Regions from separate parts of the Shewanella sedimentimangrovi genome, predicted to be linked through region 1. Evidence: riboswitches for the same ligand, from Rfam matches in the RefSeq annotation. Region 1 holds a riboswitch; the other holds the start of a gene.
The links. Region 1 has a riboswitch for cobalamin ahead of JYB85_RS13850 (TonB-dependent receptor). Riboswitches for the same ligand answer to the same signal wherever they lie in the genome.
Positions count from the first base shown of each region.

Region 2: it holds a riboswitch for cobalamin, as region 1 does, so the genes downstream of both, JYB85_RS14400 (ABC transporter ATP-binding protein) here and JYB85_RS13850 (TonB-dependent receptor) in region 1, are expected to answer to the same signal.

Region 1 is NZ_CP071502.1:3,135,678-3,145,406, forward strand. It holds gene JYB85_RS13845 (GDSL-type esterase/lipase family protein) at 1-305, opposite strand, end outside; gene JYB85_RS13850 (TonB-dependent receptor) at 400-2,358, opposite strand; cobalamin riboswitch at 2,445-2,643, opposite strand; gene JYB85_RS13855 (hypothetical protein) at 2,693-3,136, opposite strand; gene JYB85_RS13860 (hypothetical protein) at 3,123-3,287, opposite strand; gene JYB85_RS13865 (DUF805 domain-containing protein) at 3,447-3,791, opposite strand; gene JYB85_RS13870 (MOSC N-terminal beta barrel domain-containing protein) at 4,108-5,943, shown strand; gene recJ (single-stranded-DNA-specific exonuclease RecJ) at 5,945-7,669, opposite strand; gene dsbC (bifunctional protein-disulfide isomerase/oxidoreductase DsbC) at 7,748-8,473, opposite strand; gene xerD (site-specific tyrosine recombinase XerD) at 8,580-9,422, opposite strand; gene brnQ (branched-chain amino acid transport system II carrier protein) at 9,511-9,729, opposite strand, start outside.
Region 2 is NZ_CP071502.1:3,253,023-3,262,751, forward strand. It holds gene cobU (bifunctional adenosylcobinamide kinase/adenosylcobinamide-phosphate guanylyltransferase) at 1-84, opposite strand, end outside; gene JYB85_RS14385 (adenosylcobinamide-GDP ribazoletransferase) at 81-863, opposite strand; gene cobT (nicotinate-nucleotide--dimethylbenzimidazole phosphoribosyltransferase) at 880-1,932, opposite strand; gene JYB85_RS14395 (FecCD family ABC transporter permease) at 1,955-3,025, opposite strand; gene JYB85_RS14400 (ABC transporter ATP-binding protein) at 3,026-3,820, opposite strand; cobalamin riboswitch at 3,927-4,065, opposite strand; gene JYB85_RS14405 (histidine phosphatase family protein) at 4,140-4,808, opposite strand; gene metH (methionine synthase) at 5,086-8,802, shown strand; gene JYB85_RS14415 (hypothetical protein) at 9,709-9,729, shown strand, end outside.

The DNA.
Region 1 (9,729 bases):
TCGAGTCCCCTGAGCACATCATTACCGCCTTCAAGCAACAGCAGCAGATCCGGCTGAGTCTGGTCCAACACATCGGCGATACGTGCCAATCCCTGGGCGCTGGTTTCACCTGAAATGCCGGCGTTGATCACCTCACACTCACACAGGGCCGACAGCATTGCCGGGTAATCCCGCCCCTCGCCCGCCCCCACACCCTGGGTCAGGCTGTCACCAAAGGCCAGGATGCGCGCATTTTCCCCCAGATAAGGCAACTTGGGGCCAGAGCAGCCACAGAGCAAGAGCAGAAACAGCAGGGTTCGCCGCACAGGAATTCCGGTTCAATTTGCAACTTACTCATTTATCGCCGAAAAAAAAGCCGGACACAAGTCCGGCCTTTCATTTGCACAACAGATTTGCGGATCAGAAATGGTATTTGATGCTGGCGCTCACCATCCGGCCACTGCCGGGATAATAGCCATTGCCCCAATCGCTGTAATAACCGGCGCTGACATAGTCCTCATCCAGCAGGTTGTCGGCACGGACACTGGCCAGCCACTGACCGCGGCGATAATTCAGCGCCAGGTTGACCAGGGTATAGGCATCCAGTTTGTCCGCCAGATTGGCGTTATCCCCTTCGATATAGCGTTTACCCGTGTACTGGGCATCCAGATACAGCTGCCAGTTGTCGTCCAGATCATAGCTGGCAAAACCGCGACCACTGTGGCGGGCCACCCAGGACAACGCCTTGCCGTCATTGCTTCCTGCGGTAAAGAAAGCATCGGTAAACTGATAGTCCAACCCCAACGCCAGGGCATCCAGGGGCTGCCAATCCAGATCCAGGGCCACACCATAACGGCGCGAGCTGTCGGCATTGACGTTGGCGCCATTGAAATACGCGCTTGGATCTGGCTTGGGTGCGGAGGGATCCCAGACGATTTCATCCTCAAGGTCGAGACGGAAAGCGCTCAGGCGCAGGCTGTAACCCTTGCTGTGATAATCCCAGCCGGCCTCATAGGAGCGACCGGTTTGTGGATCTAGGCCCAATACGCCCTCGGATGTATAGGCCTGCTCATCCACCTTGGCGAAACGGAAGTTGTCTTCCGCCCTCAGGTAAAAGCGCTGCTGCTGGTTGGGACGGTAATTGAGGCCCAACTCCAGCGCATGGGCATCGTTGTCCAGGTTCACACCGGCGGGATAAGTTAAGTCGTCACGCAGCTCGTCCCTGACCTCGGCGTAGCGACCGCCAATCACGTAGCTGAGGCTGGAGCTCAAGGGCACACTGGCCTGCACAAAGGCTGCCGCCAGCTTTTGGGTGTTGGACCTGTCCATGTATGAGTAATCAAACTTGGACTCGCCCCGTGACAAATCGGCCCCGGCAATCAGCTTAAGCTCGCCGGCTTGGATATCATAACGGCCGCTGAATTTGGGACTCAGGCTCAACAGACGTCTTTGGGTGTTGCCCTTGGATCCAAAACTTATCGAATCCACATCCGTGCCGCTGTAATCGGCATCCAGCAGCAAACGCCAATGACTGGACAAGGCCTGCTGATAGCCCAGGCGGGCATTGCGACTGATGCTGTGGTTGTTGTCTGTTATGCCGTCATAGGCAGCTTGGCGGGGATTGTCCCGGAACTGCTCGTCTGTCAGCGCCCCGGCCAATTCACGCTCATCATCATTGAAACCGGCCTCTATAAACAGGCTGCGCTCCCCCTGCTCGTACTGCACCCGCGCCAGCAGGGCACTGGTTTCACTCTCGCTGTGGTCGCGATAGTTATCGCTGTCACGACGATTGGCCGTCAGGTAATAACGCCAGTTGTCGTTGATCGCTCCGGCGTAATCACCGCGAGCCTCATAGGTGGCATAGTTACCAGCCAGCAATTGCAGCGAGCCACTGCCTGCATCCGGTGCCTTGGTGACTATGTTAATCACCCCACCCACGGCCTGATCGCCGTAAAGCACCCCGGCGCTGCCGGAGAGAATTTCAATACGCTCCACCTGGTTGAGGGCAATGGCATTGAGATCCGGTGCGGCGATATCAATATTGTTCAGCCGACGACCGTCCACCAATATCAGGGTATTGCTCGCGGCTTGGCCGGCAGCGAAGCCACGCATGGCCAGCACAGGGCCGGCACCATTATCGCTGAGCTGAATGCCGCTCTGGCCCCGGAGCAGTTCGCCCAGGCTGGTGGCACCACTCATGGCAATGGCGGCAGCGTCTATGACATTGACGTTGGCGGCGAGGTTCAGCGGCGTATCCGCGCTGCGGCCTATGACCACCAGGGTATCTGTGGTGTTGGAATTGCCTTCTGCGGCCTGGACGGCGAAGGTGCCGAGCAGCATGCCGGTAAGAAGGGCGAGAGATGTTGGATGTGAACCCATTAACCTTTGACTCCATCAAGGAAAACGGGGCAAAAGTGCCACGATGGCCCAAGGCCGGTCGCACCCGCAGATCTGCCCACCGAAATCTGGGGATAACCTGGAGGGCCGGTCTCCGGACTTTGGTTAGGGCCGATTGGCCTGCGATCATAAGCTTTAAACGCCCATTAGCTTTAAAGGCCAGGGCGCGCCGGGATCTCACCATTTACCGTTGCGGGGGCAGTGCCGGAATTGCGCCGGCTTCCCGATTATCCCGAACATTCGGGCACCCGGAAGGTTGACAACCCGCCGAGTGTTGGCGGGCCGGCGCATTATAGACATCTATATGGATAAATGTCTAATTGGATTGGTTAAGCTTGATGGGCTGCAAGGGCGCAATAAACTCCCGGTAATTGCTGCCGTTGAGCGGGACATTGGCTGCGGTAAACTCAAGGCCGCGCATGGATTTGTGCATCAGCAGCAGATCTTCGCCGCCACCCAGCACGGCGTAATAGCCTATTTCGCCCCGGGACGACGACTCACCATGAAGATGCGTATCCGGCATGCGGCTGCAGCCGAGTATGGCCTGAAATCCGGATTGTTCACCGGTTGCCATCTCGAGCGCCCCCAGGGGTTCATACACCATTTCCCCCAGACAACTGGCCTTGTAATTGTTTGTGAAGGTTTCGAAAAAGGCCTTCGGCGTTATCCTGTCGCCCATGCCATGGAACCCCTGGACACAGACCAGGCTGGTCCAATCGGCCAAACGCTGCTCCTGTGGCAGGAATTCAGCGCTGAACATACAACAATTCATCGGTGCCGACCTGGCGCCAGTTGTCAGGCAATTGAAAATTCAATACGGTATCGTAAACTTTCAGCTCTTCCGCCCCGGCAGGGAGCTGAGCAGCAACCAATGCCGTCAAACCTATCCAAACAATATTATTCCACTTCATCATTAAACTCCCTGTTGTGTGCCGACTTTCCCTGTCCACATGACCCAAGCGTCACAATCTTAATCGCAGATTGTGTAGCTATCATTTCCTTTAAGCATTAAATGTCAAGCAGATAAAAAAACGCCGCAGCTGCGGCGTTGTATTTTTGCCGGTGTGTCTTTATGCCAGCGCTTTGGGATTTGCCCCATAGACATTGGTTTCGGCACTGTCCTGCACCATAAAGATCAGCAGCACTATCCAACCTATAACGGGGATGAAGTTGAGCAGCTGCCACCAACCGCTGCGGCCGGTATCATGCAAACGCCTGGCGCCCACGGCCAGAGACGGCAGCAATAGTGCCAGGGCAAACAGGTTCACAATCCAGGATGCACCCAGCAGATAGTCAAGACCGGCCAGCAGGACATAAAAAATCAAGTAAAACAGCACAAACATCCAGTATTCGGTACGACGGGCGCGCCCGGTGAAGTCGGCGTACTTGACGATGGCACCAATAAAATATTGCATTCCAGCTCCTTAATTGGGAATTCCCACTTTAATCCTTTAACATCAACATACTACACCTATTTGGTGCTGAGATTCACTTTACCACGTTAGGCACCGAGGCCAAGTCGTTATTTAGACTGACAAAACTGGTGTGACCAGATACAAGCGTAAAAAATAGGTTCTGCTTCAGCAAGGTAGGATTTCCAAATATGCTTCCGGTCCGGCGAAGTCCCATCCATGGACCGGCCGGGGGCAACAAGGTATATTGCCACCACGCAATTCCGTTATCCGCATGTCTCTTTGTCAGCCTGCATGCAAGATTCAATAAGGACGTTTCATGGCCAGCCTGAGCAGTATTCATATCTATCCCGTCAAATCCATCCGCGGCCAAACACTCCCGGAGGCCAGGGTGGCAGAGGAAGGCCTGATTGGCGACAGACGCTTCATGGTGTGCGGCCTCGATGGTCGTTTCTTTACCGCCCGCACGCATCCGAGACTGTCGCTGATCTACAGTGAATACGTCTCGCCACAGGCCGTCCATGCCGGCGCCCTGGAGTTGCACTTTGACGATATGCCCCCCCTCAGGCTGGAGCCAGACCGATTTGCTTCCGCCCCCTTGGCCACCGGTGTTTGGAAAGATAGCTTCAGTGCTCTGACCACCACGAAAGAGGCGGATGCCTGGATCACCGCGGTACTGGGGGAGCCGGCCAAACTGTTATGGCTTGGCGAACAATCGGCCCGTTTTCGCCAACAAACCGGTGGCCGGGTCAGTTTTGCCGATGGTTACCCCTTGCTGCTGATAAGCCAGGCCTCACTGGAAGATCTCAACAATCGCAGCGACCGACTCAATCGGATGGCGCAGTTTCGCCCCAATCTGGTCATTGAAGGCGTTGACGCCTTTGCCGAGGATAGCTGGGACAGGATCCGTATCGGTGAAGTGGAGTTCAAGGTGGCCAAACCCTGCGGTCGCTGCGTGATGACCACCCTGGAGCAGGACAGCACCGAGTTCCATCCGCTGAAGGAGCCCCTCGACACCCTCAGTCGCTATCGTCGCAGCGGCAATGGCGATGTCGATTTTGGCCAGAATCTTATCCCGCTCAATGAAGGAAGCATAAGGGCCGGTGACAGTTTGACTGTGCTGAGCTACAAAGAGCCGCAGCACTATGCCGATGGTGCAACCCCCAAGCGGCGGCTGCGACTTGTCTCCAAGGACACCCTGGCAGCGGACTTTGTCTCGCTGTATTTGCAGGCCGAAGATGGCAAGCCGCTGCCAAACTTTATCGCCGGCCAACACCTCAAGCTGGCCTTTGATATCGACGGTAAGCGCCATATTCGTCGCTACAGCCTCAGTGCCTCACCGCTGGAGCCGGGCTGGCGCATCAGTGTCAAACGGGCCGCCGGAGGGGTGATGTCCAATATCATCCACGACAGATTACAGCCCGGCGATGTGCTGCTTGCTGACCTTCCGTCGGGCAAATTCCGGCTGCGCAGCGGCAAAGCGCCGCTGTTCATCAGCGCCGGTTCCGGCATTACGCCCATGTTATCCATGGCCCGCACCTTGATGCAGCAGGATAAGTTTGATGACGGCAAGCGCTTGGCTGCGGCCCGTTTTATTCACCTGTGCCGCACCGAGGCAGATGTTCCCGAGGCCGAGTTGGCGCACTTAACCGGCGCCGGCATGCCCTTGATGCTGCTGCTCAGCCAGCCAGGTGACGACTGGCCGGGTCTCAGGGGACGACTTGATCGCCATCATCTGCAAGGGATTGAGGATTTGCTGGAGCGAGACGTTTATCTTTGCGGCCCGGCGCCCTTTATGGCCGAGATAGAGCAAGTCTTGTTGTCATTGGGGCTGGCAGCTGATCAGATTCAGCAGGAATTGTTCGGCAAACCCGGCAGGAAACCCAAGCAGGCGCCCAAACAGGTCCGGATCCAGATAGGTGAACAGGTATTTACCGGTGATAATCAGCGACCCATATTGGATCAGGCCGAACAGCAGGGCTTGTCCATGCCCTGGTCCTGCCGCGCCGGGATCTGCAGTGCCTGCAGGCACCAGTTATTGGAAGGGGAAGTGTATCAGCCCAAGGCTCCGGCACTGAGCGCCGCCGAGCGGGCCGAAGGCAAAATCCTTGCCTGCTGCGCCATTCCCCAGGGCGATATCAAGCTCGAACTCTGACTCACAGCGGCTGCAGCTGCTCCACCAGCAGCTGCAGGCTCTGATTGCCGCGAAATTCGTTCACATCCAACCGATAGGCCAGTTGCACCTCGCGTATACCGGCATCGGGCCAGATGGCTGTGTCTATATTGAAGGCAATGGCATCAAGCATCAGGCTGCCACAGCCGGTCTCCAGCACCATTTTCAGATGTTTGTCGCCCACCAGACGCTGTTGCAACAAGCGAAACCGGCCGTCAAATAACGGCTCTTCAAATCCCTGGCCCCAGGGACCGGCGCCGCGCAGCAGCTCGGCAGTCTCCAGGGTTAACCAGCGGGGCTCAAGTTCACCGTCACTCAAAATTTCACCGGTTAACTGTTCAGGCGCCAGCAGCTGCTGCACTGCCTGTTCAAAGGCGGCTGCGAAAGCGCCAAAATCCGTGGCCCTCAGGCTTAAGCCCGCCGCCATGGCATGGCCACCGAACTTGAGCAGCAGCCCCGGATGACGGCTGTTGATCAGTTCCAGCAGATCGCGCATATGCAGGCCCTTGATGGAACGGGCCGAGCCCTTGATTTCGCCATCGCCGGCATCGGCAAAGGCAATCACAGGCCTGTGATACCTGTCCTTAATTCTCGACGCCAGTATGCCGATCACCCCCTGGTGCCAGTCATCCCGGTAAAGGGCTATGCCCCAGGGCAATTCGCTGTCTGCCAGGCTCAGGCGCTGCAGGCTGGCCAGCGCCTCCTGCTGCATCCCGGCCTCCAGTTCACGGCGCTCGGCGTTGAGACCGTCAAGCTCGGCGGCCATGCGTCTGGCCTGCATGAAATCGTCACACAGCAGGGTTTCAACCCCGAGGGACATCTCATCTAGGCGACCGGCGGCATTGAGCCTGGGACCGACGGCAAAACCAAAATCCGAGGCCACAATCCGGGCGGGATTACGCTTGGCCACTTCCAGCAAGGCGGTAATTCCGGGACGACAGCGACCGCTGCGCACCCGTTTGAGGCCCGCATCCACCAAAATGCGGTTATTGGCGTCCAGGCTGACCACATCGGCCACTGTGCCCAGGGCCACAATGTCCAGCAGGCAGGCGAGGTTGGGCTCTGCCAATCCCCTGGAGACAAACCAATCGCGGCTTCTGAGCTCGGCCCGCAGTGCCAGCATAAGGTAGAAGGCCACCCCAACCCCGGCAATGGACTTGCTGGCAAAGGTACAACCCGGCTGGTTGGGATTGACTATGGCATCGGCAAGCGGTAATTCTGCGCCCGGCAGGTGATGATCCGTAATGACCACCTGCATACCGGCTGCCTTGGCGGCCGCCACTCCCTCAACACAGGAAATGCCATTATCGACTGTGATAAGCAGCTCGGCCCCGCGCTCTTTGGCCACCGCCACCAAGGGCACACTCAGGCCGTAGCCAAAGTCAAAACGATTGGGGATCAAAAAGTCGGTGTTGCCGGCCCCCATCATGGCCAGCGCCAGCAGGCAGACGCTGGTGGAGGTGGCACCGTCGGCATCAAAATCACCCACGATCAAAATCTTTCGCCCCGCCGCCATGGCATCGGCCACCAATACGGCCGCCGCTGCCAATCCCTTCATGGTCTCGGGCCTGAGTAAACGGTTTAATTCCGGCTCACACTCTTCGGCCTTGGTTCCGCGTCGGGCCAGCAGCTGTTTGAGCAAGGGATGTAAATGGCTTGGCAGATGACTGTCATCCACCTGGGGGCGTCGGACTATCTGGTGATACACGGGAGAGTGATTTCCTTCGACTGGCATAATGAAAAAGGTGAGCCTGGGCCCACCTTGGTCAACTAAAGCTTACTGTCACTAACGCTTGGCGTGACGTTCCAGATTGTTGTACAGATCCTTGGGCGGCTGATAGCCGGGGATCAGGGTACCGTCTTCCAAGATAAGCGCCGGAGTGCCGTTGATACCGAACGTCGCACCCAGGTTGTACTGCTCGGCAATGTTCGCATCGCAGCTGGCGGCCTTTATGGCCTTACCGGCCTTGGCGTCATCCATGGCCTGGTGAGGATCTTTGGCACACCACACGGCTTCCATTTGCTCGGCGTTTTCAGACGGCACACCCTGACGGGGGAATGCCAGGTAGCGCACTGAGATCCCTAGGTCATTGTATTCAGCCATTTGCTTGTGCAGTTTACGGCAATAGCCGCAAGTGATATCGGTGAACACAGTCACCACATGCTTTTCATCCTTGGCCTTGTATACCAACATCTTGTCTTCAAAAGGCTTGAGCATTTCCATCCGCGGTCCTGCCAGTGCCGCTTCGGTCAGGTTATCCATGCCCTTGTCGAGATCATACAGATTACCGTGGAACAGCTTGCTACCGTCCTCATTGATATAAAGCACACCACGATTGGTGATGACCTGGAAAAGGCCTTTCACGGGCGCTGGCTCGATAGAAAGCACGTCCACCCCCAGGGTGTCGGTCAGCTTTTGTTTGAGCTGCTCAGGCGCTATGGGGGCCGCGATCAGGGTCGCGGGCACCATGACCAGAGAAAAAATCAGGCTTAGGGCAAGTTTCATTTTCATTCCTTATTTGGGGCCTCTAGGCCACCATTTAATTATTTGACCCGTAACAGGGCTGAAAAGTTACAGCCTGGGGCAATTAAAAGCAAACCCGGAATAGCATCGAGCCTCAGCCCCGGGGATGATGTTCACTGTGCAATGCCGCCAAACGCGCCTTGGCCACATGAGTATAGATCTGTGTGGTCGACAGGGAACTGTGTCCCAGCAATAGCTGTACCACCCGCAGATCGGCGCCATGGTTGAGCAGATGGGTGGCAAAGGCGTGGCGCAGGGTATGGGGCGAGATGTTACAGTCGATACCGGCCCTCAGGGCGTAAAGCTTGATTCTGTGCCAAAAGGTCTGGCGGGTCATCTGCTGACCGCGCCGGGATGGAAACACCACCTCACTTTGCCCCTGGGGCAGCAGTTCGGTCCGGCCACGGGCAAAAAAACGCTCCAGCGCCTCAAGGGCCACTTCGCCCATGGGCACCAGCCGTTCCTTACCGCCTTTGCCTGTTACCCGCACCAGCCCCTGACGCAGGCTGATACCCGACATGTCCAGGCTGACCAATTCGGTTACCCGTAGCCCGGTGGCATACAGCAACTCGAGCATGGCCTTATCGCGGATTTCCAGCGGGTCATCCTCATTGGGCTCGGCCAGCAAGGCTTCCACCTGGGCCTCACTCAGGGTGCCCGGCAGCTTACGCGCCAGCTTGGGGGACTCGATAAGGGCGCAGGGATCCTTGGCAATCCGTTGCCCGAGCAGCAAATAGCGATAGAAGCGCCGCAAACTGCTGAGCAGACGGGCACCGGAACTGCGGGCCTTGCCCTGGGCATAGCGCAGGGCAAGGTAGTCTCGGATCTGTTCGCTGTCGGCCAGCAGCAAGCTACTGCCCTGACCGCTTAGCCAGGCCGAATAATGGCGCAAGTCGCTGCGATATGCCTCAAGCGTATTGTCGGCCAGACCGCGCATGGACCAAAGATCATCGAGAAACAGTTCGATCAGTGGATCGTCACCGGCCGGACTCAGCACAGACAACAGACTTCTCCCGCTATAGCTGTCACACCAACTGCACCTGACGGCGGCCAATGAAAAGGCAGATCACCATGGTGACCAGGGTCGGCAACAGCCAGGCCATCCCCTCGTCATGCAAGGGCATAAACTGGAACAGGCTCATATCGGCACCGGCAGCCTTAAGACCATCAATGGCACCGAACACCAGGGCCACCGACAATACCAATCTGTGTGCAAAGGCGGCGTTGGCAAAACGTTCGGTCAG
Region 2 (9,729 bases), 120 kb from region 1:
ATACACGGCGGCGCGACCAGCGAGCAGCTGCTCGGCATAGCGGCTCTTACCGCTGCGGGCCCCGCCGAGGATAAGACCTATCACGTCTGGCTCCAGAGCCACAGCAGCATGATGTAGACCCACAGCTCCAGCCCCTGCTGGGCTGCGCCCAGGGTATCCCCCGTGTAGCCGCCGATCTGACGTTTAAACAGGTACACCGCCAGCATGCGCCCGAGCCAGAGTCCCAGCCCCAGCACCAGGGTGGCGCCGACGCCGGTCAGCAGCAGGCTGAGCACGAAGCCGCACAGCAGCAGCACCAGGAGTTCATCCCAGTGCATGTTTTCCGCCAGGGGCTTGGACTTGCTGTCCTCCCCCAGGCGCACATAGGGCTGGCTGATAATGATACTGGCGGCCATCACCCGGCTGAGGGTATGGCCCAGCACCAGGGCCGAGGCGGCGCTGGCGGGGGAGTAAAGCGCAAGTTCCGCCAACAGTTGAAACTTCAGCAGCAGCGCCAGCACCAGGGCCATGGCGCCGTAACTGCCGATGCGGCTGTCCTTCATAATGTTCAGCTTTTCTTCGGCGCTCCAGCCGCCACCGAAACCATCGGCGGTGTCCGCCAGACCGTCCTCGTGGAAGCCGCCGGTCAGCAGTACAGAGGTCAACATGGCCAATATCACCGCCACCGAGGCAGGCAGCAGCCATTGCACCAGGTAGAACACCGCCGCCGACACCAGGCCCACCAGGGTGCCCACCAGGCCGAAATAGCGACTGGCACGGTTAAGCCGCTCCGGGCTCATCTCCAGCCGCAGCGGCACCGGAATGCGGGTAAAGAAACTCACGGCAATAAGGAACAACTCCAGCTCTTGCTTGAATCCGCCCATGATAGATAACGCGCTCCTAAACCACCTTGTTGACACCGGCCTCGGCAAAGCTGGCCATATCGTTATAAAAATTCACCGCGGCCTGCACCAGAGGCAGCGCCAGCGCGGCCCCTGAGCCTTCCCCCAGGCGCATGCCAAGATCCAGCAGCGGCTCGGCCCCCAGATGTTGCAGCATCCGCTGATGGCCACGCTCCGCCGACGCATGGGCAAACACCAGGTAATCGCGGCAGGCGGGCATCAGATCCACGGCACACAGGGCCGCGGCGGTGGCAATAAAGCCGTCAATGAGCACCAGCATGCGCCGCTCGGCCGCCGCCAGGATGGCGCCTGTCATCTGCACTATCTCAAAGCCGCCAAGGCAGGCCAGTTTATTATAGGTATCGGTCAGCTCATCGTGATGCTGTACCAAAGCCTGCTCCACCAGCATGGTTTTGCGCTTGAGGGTGGCGGCATCTATGCCGGTGCCGCGGCCGACACAATCACCGGCCTCCAACCCCAGCATGGCGGCCATCAACGCTGCTGCGCTGCTGCTGTTGCCTATGCCCATGTCCCCCAGCCCCAGCAGGTTGCAACCCAGGCTGTGGTGATGAACCACCCGCCCCTTGGCCAGCTCAAAGCCCTGATGCACGGCGCCCAGGGTCATGGCCGCCTGCCGATGTATGGGGTTGGTGCCCGCCCCCAGACGGCAGTTGACTATCTCCTTGCCGCCGTCACTGGGCTTCAGTCCCTCCAGGGGCTGCAAAATGCCACAATCAATCAGCTCCAGCTCCCAGCCCAGCTGGCGGCAAAAGACATTGATGGCGGCTCCGCCACGGGCAAAGTTCAGCAGCATCTGCGCCGTCACTTCGCTCGGCGCAATGGACACCCCGGCGGCGGCGATGCCGTGATCGCCGGCAAACACCAGCATGGTGGGCCGGGTTATCTCCAGTGTCTCCTTGCCCTGCACCCTGGCAATGGTCAGCGCCAGGGACTCCAGCCGCCCCAGGGCCCCAAGGGGCTTGGTCTTGTCGTCGATACGTTGCTGGATCTGCTGGTCAAATTGGTCGCTGACCGCCTCGATAGTAAACATCTTGCATCCTGTCCGAATTGAATTAACCCTGCCTGCGCCGAGAAAGCAGCAACAGGAAGAAACCGCTGCCGATGACAGCCGTGATGATACCCACCGGCAGCTCCTGCATCGGCAGCAGGCAGCGAGCCAGCACATCGACCCACACCATAAACAGGCCCCCCACCAAGGCGGTCAGCAGCAATAGGGTGCGGCCGGGAAACAACTGCCGCACCAGATGCGGCACCATCAAGCCAACAAAGCCTATGCCGCCGCAACTGGCCACCAGGGTGGCGGTCATCAGCGAGCAGGCCAGCAAACTGCCGAGCCGCAGCCGGGCCACATCCACCCCCAGGGCGTGGGCCGTCTCATCCCCCGCCGCCAGCGCCTGCACCCGCCGCCGCCCGGCAAACAGTGCCAGGCCAAACAGAACAAACACCAGCAGCGGCTGCCAGAGCATGGTCCAATTGGCGCGGGCGAAGCTGCCCAGGGTCCAGAACAGCACAGAGGCAGTGGCCTCGGGGGTGGAGAAATACAGCAGCAAGCTGCCCATGGCGCCAAATAAAAACGAGGTGGCCACCCCGGCGAGCAACATACGCTCCACCTGGCTTTGCAGCCCAATGCCACACAGGGCCAACACCAGAGCCACCGACAGGGTGGCGCCGACAAAGGCCCCCAGTGGCAAGGTCAGCCACAGCATGGCACTGCCAAACAGGGCACTGCTAACGGTCAGGGCGACAATGGCGCCGAGGGACGCGCCGGAACTGATGCCGAACAGGAAAGGATCCGCCAGCGGATTGCGGGTCACGGTTTGCAGCACCCAGCCGGAGAGGGCCAAACCGGCACCGCAGATAAAGGCCAGCATTACCCGCGGCAGCCTAAGCTCCAGCAAAATCCGCTGGTTCACAAAGGGCACATCCTGGGGCGGTGGCAGCCCCAGCAGCTTGTGCCAGTAGACACTCGCCACCTGCAACCAGTCTATGTTGGCGGCGCCAAAGGCGCTGGCGGCGAGCGGCGTCAGCCCGGCCAGCAGCAACAGCGCCAGCAGCAGATAATCCTCCCGCCCGAGCGGTCGGGTCAGCCATTTGGCCAGACGCAGCCTGAGGAAACCTTGCATCTAGTTGCGCCTCCCTTGATCGCGGTAGCCGTAAAAATACTGCAGCTGCGGCTTACCGTGCTGGGGATGGGGCGAGACGCTGCAACAGACGCCGAACACGGCGGCGAGACGGGCCTCGGTCAGCACCTCTTCCGGTGTGCCCCAGGCGACGGTACGGCCCCGCTCCAGCAGCAACAGGCTGTCACACAGGGCGCTGGCGAGGTTGAGATCGTGGATGGAGCAGATGACGCTGATCCCAAGGGAGCGCACCAACTCCAAAATCTGGATCTGATAGCGCACATCCAAATGGTTGGTGGGTTCATCGAGCAGCAGCAGCTTGGGTCGCTGGACTATGGCGCGGGCAATGAGCGCCCGCTGCTTCTCGCCGCCGGACAGCTGCTCAAAGGGAGTGTCGGCCTTGTCACTGAGTCCCACCTGAGCCAGCGCCGCATCCACCCGCTCGCCGTCGGCTGCCCTGTCCTGTTCGAACCAACCCTTGTGTGGAATAAGCCCCATGGCCACCTGGGCCCGGGTACTGAGATCGAAAAAGTGCGGCGTGTCCTGCTGCACCACGGCCACGCTGCGGGCAAAGTCGCGCCTTGAGACCTGGCTGATGTCTTGCCCCTCAAGACAGATGCGCCCCGAGTCGGGCCTGAGATAGCGGTAGAGACAGCGCAGCAGGCTGGATTTACCGGCGCCATTGGGGCCGATAAGGCCCAGCATCTGCCCTGACGCCAGTTCAAAACTGACATCATCGAGCACCTGATTGCCCTTGGGGTGCCAACAGAGGCCGTCGACCTTGAGCGCAGGCGTCATCGCTCGCCCCTCAAAAGGCAAGGAAAACAGAGTCTTGACCCACGAGGGCCGAAAAAGGGTAGCATTTACTCAGGCTCCACCGGGTAACCCGCCCGGGTTTAAGACCAAAAAACACAATCCACAGGCAGGTATCCTGACTCGAAGGCATGGCCTTCACACAGTTGCGGGCACAGTCCGGGCTTATCCCGGTTCCCTGTTCGGCCGGGTTGACCTAAGTCCCCGGCACCTGCAGATCGACAGCCACAGCTGTTTCGCGAGCTGATCATTATCCGACTTTTGTTGACACTGGCAAGGCGCGCCTGTGGCTGTTTATAAAAAATCACAATCCCGACGGCCAGTTAACCGACGGCAACCAGTTTTCAAGCTCGTCCTTTCCGCTTTGGCTGTCATGGCTGATACTTCCGCTGTTATAGGCAGCGCTTTGAGGATAAAAGTCCAGCTGCACCAGCGCCGCCGGCGGCAACAGCAAGCGCCGGTAAAAGCTGGCCTCGGGCCCCAGGCCCAGGGCCCGGCGCAGCAAATGGGTGATCACCCCGCCGTGGCAGACGATAAGGGCAGTCCCGGGGCAGCGTGCCAGCAAGGCCACGAGCGCGGCGTCGAGGCGCGCTTCGAACTCTACCAAGGGTTCACCCCCGGGCGGAGTGTGGGTCCAGGGATCCTGCCACCAGTCCCCGATGGCCTGCTGTTGCCACAGCTCGGCCAGGGGCTGACCGTCCCAGGCACCAAAGCCCAGCTCCCGCCAGGCACTGTCCAGGGTCAAGGTGCGGCCGCGCTCGGCCGCATGCGTCTTCGCAAATTCACGGCAGCGGCGCAGGGGCGAGCTGATAACCTCGGCCACCTCTGGCACTTTTGCCGCCGCGGTGCGCATTTGCTGCCAACCCTTGGCAGTGAGGGCCACGTCGCTATGGCCGCGCAATATGGCGCCGCCTTCGCATTCGCCGTGGCGCAATAGGTACAGGGTCTGTTTCTCGGCTATTGGCTCTGACATGGCATTCCTTTTATTTTCCACCGGAGAGGACAGCAGGTTTGTGCCTGCCCAGGTGGGCCAATCTGGCATAGACTTGGGCTTAGATCGATTTGAGCTTAAATCGATTTGAGCTTGGTTCGACTTAAAGCGCGGCAACCCCGGCTAATGCAGCCAGCGGCCTTGCCCTTGGGCGTCGGTTTCGCATATTATGGACGTCTATACGTTTATATGTCCAAAATTTTCAGCCGCGTTTTTTGCGAACGTTTGCGAACGACGGCCCAGTATACAGGTATCAGCTATGGCGACTTCCGCAACACCCGGCCACTTGGAGCTTCAACTCAGGGCACTGCTCAAGGAGCGCATTTTGCTGCTCGATGGCGCCATGGGTACCATGATCCAGGGCTACGCACTGGAGGAAGCCGACTACCGGGGCGAGCGTTTCAAAGACTGGCCCAGCGACGTCAAGGGCAACAATGATCTGCTGGTGCTGACCCAGCCCGGGATCATCAGGCAGATCCACCGCGACTACCTGCTGGCCGGCGCCGACATCATAGAAACCAACACCTTCAACGCCACCACTATCGCCATGGCCGACTATGGCATGGAAAGTCTGGCCGCCGAAATCAACCGGGTCGGAGCCCGCATCGCCCGCGAGGTGGCCGATGAGGTGGCCGCCCAAACCGGCAGCCCACGTTTTGTGGCCGGGGTGCTTGGTCCCACCAACCGCACCTGCTCCATCAGCCCGGATGTGAACGATCCCGGTTATCGCAATATTCACTTTGATGATTTGGTAGTGGCCTACCGCGAGTCCACCACAGCCCTGCTGGAGGGCGGTGCCGACATCATACTGGTGGAAACCATTTTCGATACCCTGAACGCCAAGGCGGCACTGTTTGCCATCGAGTCCGTGTTTGACGATTTGGGCCAGCGCTGGCCGGTGATGATTTCGGGCACAATCACAGATGCCTCAGGTCGCACCCTGACCGGCCAAACCACTGAAGCCTTTTACAACTCGCTGCGCCATATCAAGCCCATCAGCATAGGCCTGAACTGCGCCCTGGGCCCCAAGGAGCTGCGGCCCTATGTGCAGGAGCTGGCCCGCATCAGCGAAACCTTTGTCTCGGCCCACCCCAATGCCGGTCTGCCGAACGAGTTCGGCGGCTACGATGAAACCCCGGAAGAAATGGCCGACATCATAGGCCAGTGGGCCAAAGACGGCATGCTCAACATTGTGGGCGGCTGCTGCGGCACCACCCCGGAGCATATCCGGGTGATCCGTGAGGCGGTGATCAAACACGCTCCCCGACCACTGCCGGAGCTGCCGGTGGCCTGTCGTCTGGCGGGCCTGGAGCCCCTGACCATAGACGCCGACTCCCTGTTTGTGAACGTGGGCGAGCGCACCAACGTCACAGGCTCGGCCAAATTCCTCAAGCTTATCAAGGAAGGCAAATTCGAAACCGCCCTCGACGTAGCCCGGGAGCAGGTGGAAAACGGCGCCCAGATCATCGACATCAACATGGATGAGGGCATGCTCGACGGCGTCGAGATCATGCAGAAATTCCTCAACCTTATCGCCTCCGAGCCCGACATCAGCCGGGTGCCTGTGATGATCGACTCCTCCAAGTGGGAGGTGATCGAGGCCGGCCTCAAGTGTGTCCAGGGCAAGTGTATAGTCAACTCCATCTCCCTCAAGGAGGGGGAAGAAAAGTTTATCGAGCAGGCCACCTTGGTGAAGCGCTACGGCGCCGCCGCCATCATCATGGCCTTCGATGAGCAGGGCCAGGCCGACACCCGCGCCCGCAAGACGGAAATCTGCAGCCGCGCCTACCGCATCCTGATGGAGCAGGTGGGCTTTGCCCCGGAAGACATCATCTTCGACCCCAATATCTTCGCCATTGCCACCGGCATTGAGGAGCATGACAACTACGCGGTAGACTTCATCGGCGCCATCAAGGACATCAAATCCCAACTGCCACACGCGATGATTTCCGGCGGCGTGTCCAACGTGTCCTTCTCGTTCCGCGGCAACAACCCGGTGCGCGAGGCCATACACGCGGTGTTCCTGTACCACGCCATCAAGGCCGGCATGGACATGGGCATAGTCAACGCCGGTCAGCTGGCGATTTACGACGATATTGACCCCGAGCTGCGTGAGCGGGTGGAGGCCGTGGTGCTGAACCTGCCCTGCAAGGTGCCGGGCTCCAGCAATACCGAGCAGCTTTTGGAAATCGCCGACCGCTTCCGCGGTGACGGTGGCGGCGCCCAAAAGAAGGAAGATCTTGAATGGCGCAGCTGGCCGGTGAACAAGCGCCTGGAGCATGCCCTGGTGAAGGGCATCACCGAATTTATCGACACCGACACCGAAGAGGCGCGCTTGCAGGCGAGCCGGCCCCTGGATGTGATCGAAGGGCCGCTGATGGACGGCATGAACGTGGTCGGCGATCTGTTTGGTGCCGGCAAAATGTTCCTGCCCCAGGTGGTCAAGTCCGCCCGGGTGATGAAAAAGGCCGTGGCCTACCTCAACCCCTATATCGAGGCGGAAAAAATCGAGGGCCAGAGCAACGGCAAGGTGCTGATGGTGACGGTCAAGGGCGATGTGCACGACATAGGCAAGAACATAGTCGGCGTGGTGCTGGCCTGTAACGGCTACGAGGTGATTGACCTCGGGGTCATGGTGCCGGTGGAAAAAATCATCGAGGTGGCCAAGCGCGAGCGGGTCGATATTATCGGCATGTCCGGCCTTATCACCCCCAGCCTGGATGAGATGGTGCACAACGTCAAAGCCTTCGAGCGCGAGGGCCTGAGCCTGCCCGCCATCATCGGCGGTGCCACCTGCTCCAGGATCCACACCGCGGTCAAAATTGCGCCCCACTACCCCCACGGCGCCATCTATATTGCCGATGCGTCCCGGGCCGTACCCATGGTGTCCAAGCTCATCAACCCAGAGACCCGCGCCGCCACCATAGCCGCCGAATACGCCGATTATGACAATATGCGCCAGAAGCGCCTGTCCCAGGCCAAGCGCAAGGAAATCGTTTCCCTGGAAGCCGCGCGGGACAACCGCTGCCAGCAGGATTGGGGCGCCAATCCGCCGCTGAAACCCAATAAGCTCGGCATTCAGGTGTTTGACGACTACCCGCTGGAGGATCTGGTCGATCGCATCGACTGGACCCCCTTCTTCCGCGCCTGGGAACTGCACGGTCACTTCCCGCGCATCCTCGACGACGAAGTAGTGGGCGTCGAGGCGCGCAAGCTGTTCGCCGATGCCAAGGCCATGCTGGCGACCATAATCCGCGACAAGTGGCTGACGGCCAAGGGGGTCATAGGCCTGTTCCCGGCCAACACGGTCAACTTCGACGATATCGAAATCTACAGCGACGAGTCCCGCACCGAAGTGCTGCAAACCACCCACCACCTGCGGATGCAGCTGGAGCGGGTTGGCAACCACAACTTCTGCCTGTCAGACTTTGTCGCCCCCAAGGACAGCGGCGTCGCCGACTACATGGGCGGTTTTGCGGTCTGCGCCGGCCACGGTATAGATGAGCATCTGGCCCGCTTCGAAGCCAACCACGACGACTACAACGCCATCATGCTCAAGGTGCTGGCGGACCGGCTGGCGGAAGCCTTCGCCGAACGCATGCACGAGCGGGTGCGCAAGGAATTTTGGGGCTACGCCGCCGATGAGAACCTCGACAACGAGGCGCTGATCAAGGAAAAGTACAAGGGCATACGCCCCGCCCCCGGCTACCCCGCTTGCCCCGATCACACAGAAAAAGGCCTGCTGTGGGAACTGCTCAAGCCCGATGAATGTATCGATTTGAATATCACCGAAAGCTACGCCATGTACCCCACGGCGGCGGTCTCTGGTTGGTACTTCGCCAATCCCCAGTCCCGCTACTTCGGCGTCACCAATATCGGCAAGGATCAGGTGGAGGACTACGCCCGCCGCAAGGGCATGACGGTTGCCGAAACCGAGAAGTGGTTGGCCCCGGTGTTGGATTACGATCCGGAGTAATCGTCAGTACTCTTCGGAAGCAAAAAACAAAAGCCGCATTGAGCGGCTTTGGTTTTTTGGGCTGGCGCCCAAGGCCTTACTGTAAAGCCCGCTGTTGCCAATTAGAGGAAGACCGGCTGCCAACTCTTCGATAACCAATCACCTGCGGTGCGCTTTAGCACTGCCACCCCAGTGACACGCCGTGAATACATCCTTGTAGGCTCAGCGGCGACATCCCTGTCGCCAATGGTCACTGGTGCGGCAGTGCTGGCTAATGGGAGTTCCACTCCAGCCATGGCGGAACAGGCGAGAAAACTTGAAGAAATATTGTGAAGTTTGACTGTTGCACCGCTTCCCCTTCGGAGCCGCCGACGACTGCATGGATGCGGGAGTTAGGACGAAGCAGGAGCCAGAGTCGAGGACGATGAGCTTGGGCGCGTAGCCGAGGGAGAGAACCCGAGGCTGCTTCGGTCGAGCAGGGTGAGTGTCGCGGTAGCGACTGTCTTACGAACGCGAGGCATGGAGCCGAGCTGGGATGGATTTACATGGATGTAAATCCGAGAGTCTGTCGCGTTGGCCGTTTCGCCCATAAACCCGAGGGGCTTTCGGCTCCGGTTGGGAGCATCTTTTTCGGTTGCAAGGGCGAAGCTCGCTAGAGCGCCATGAGCGCGAGTCATGGATGGCGAGCTGGCCGTTAAACATGGAAGTTGTTCGTGGATGAGCAAAGCCCCTTGCCCGGGTGTGGGTTGGAGACCCACGACTTTGTGCCGCTGGCACAGCGGCTATTTATTACCATTAGCGCATATAGCTCAAACAGTTAAGGTCTACTGTTCGAGCTATACAAAACCTGTAAGGTCGGATAGCTTGTAAGGTAACGGACCTTGCAAGGTCGCAATAATAAAATGTTAGGCTTCCAAGGAGGTTGGGGTGAATGGCGATAACATGTGT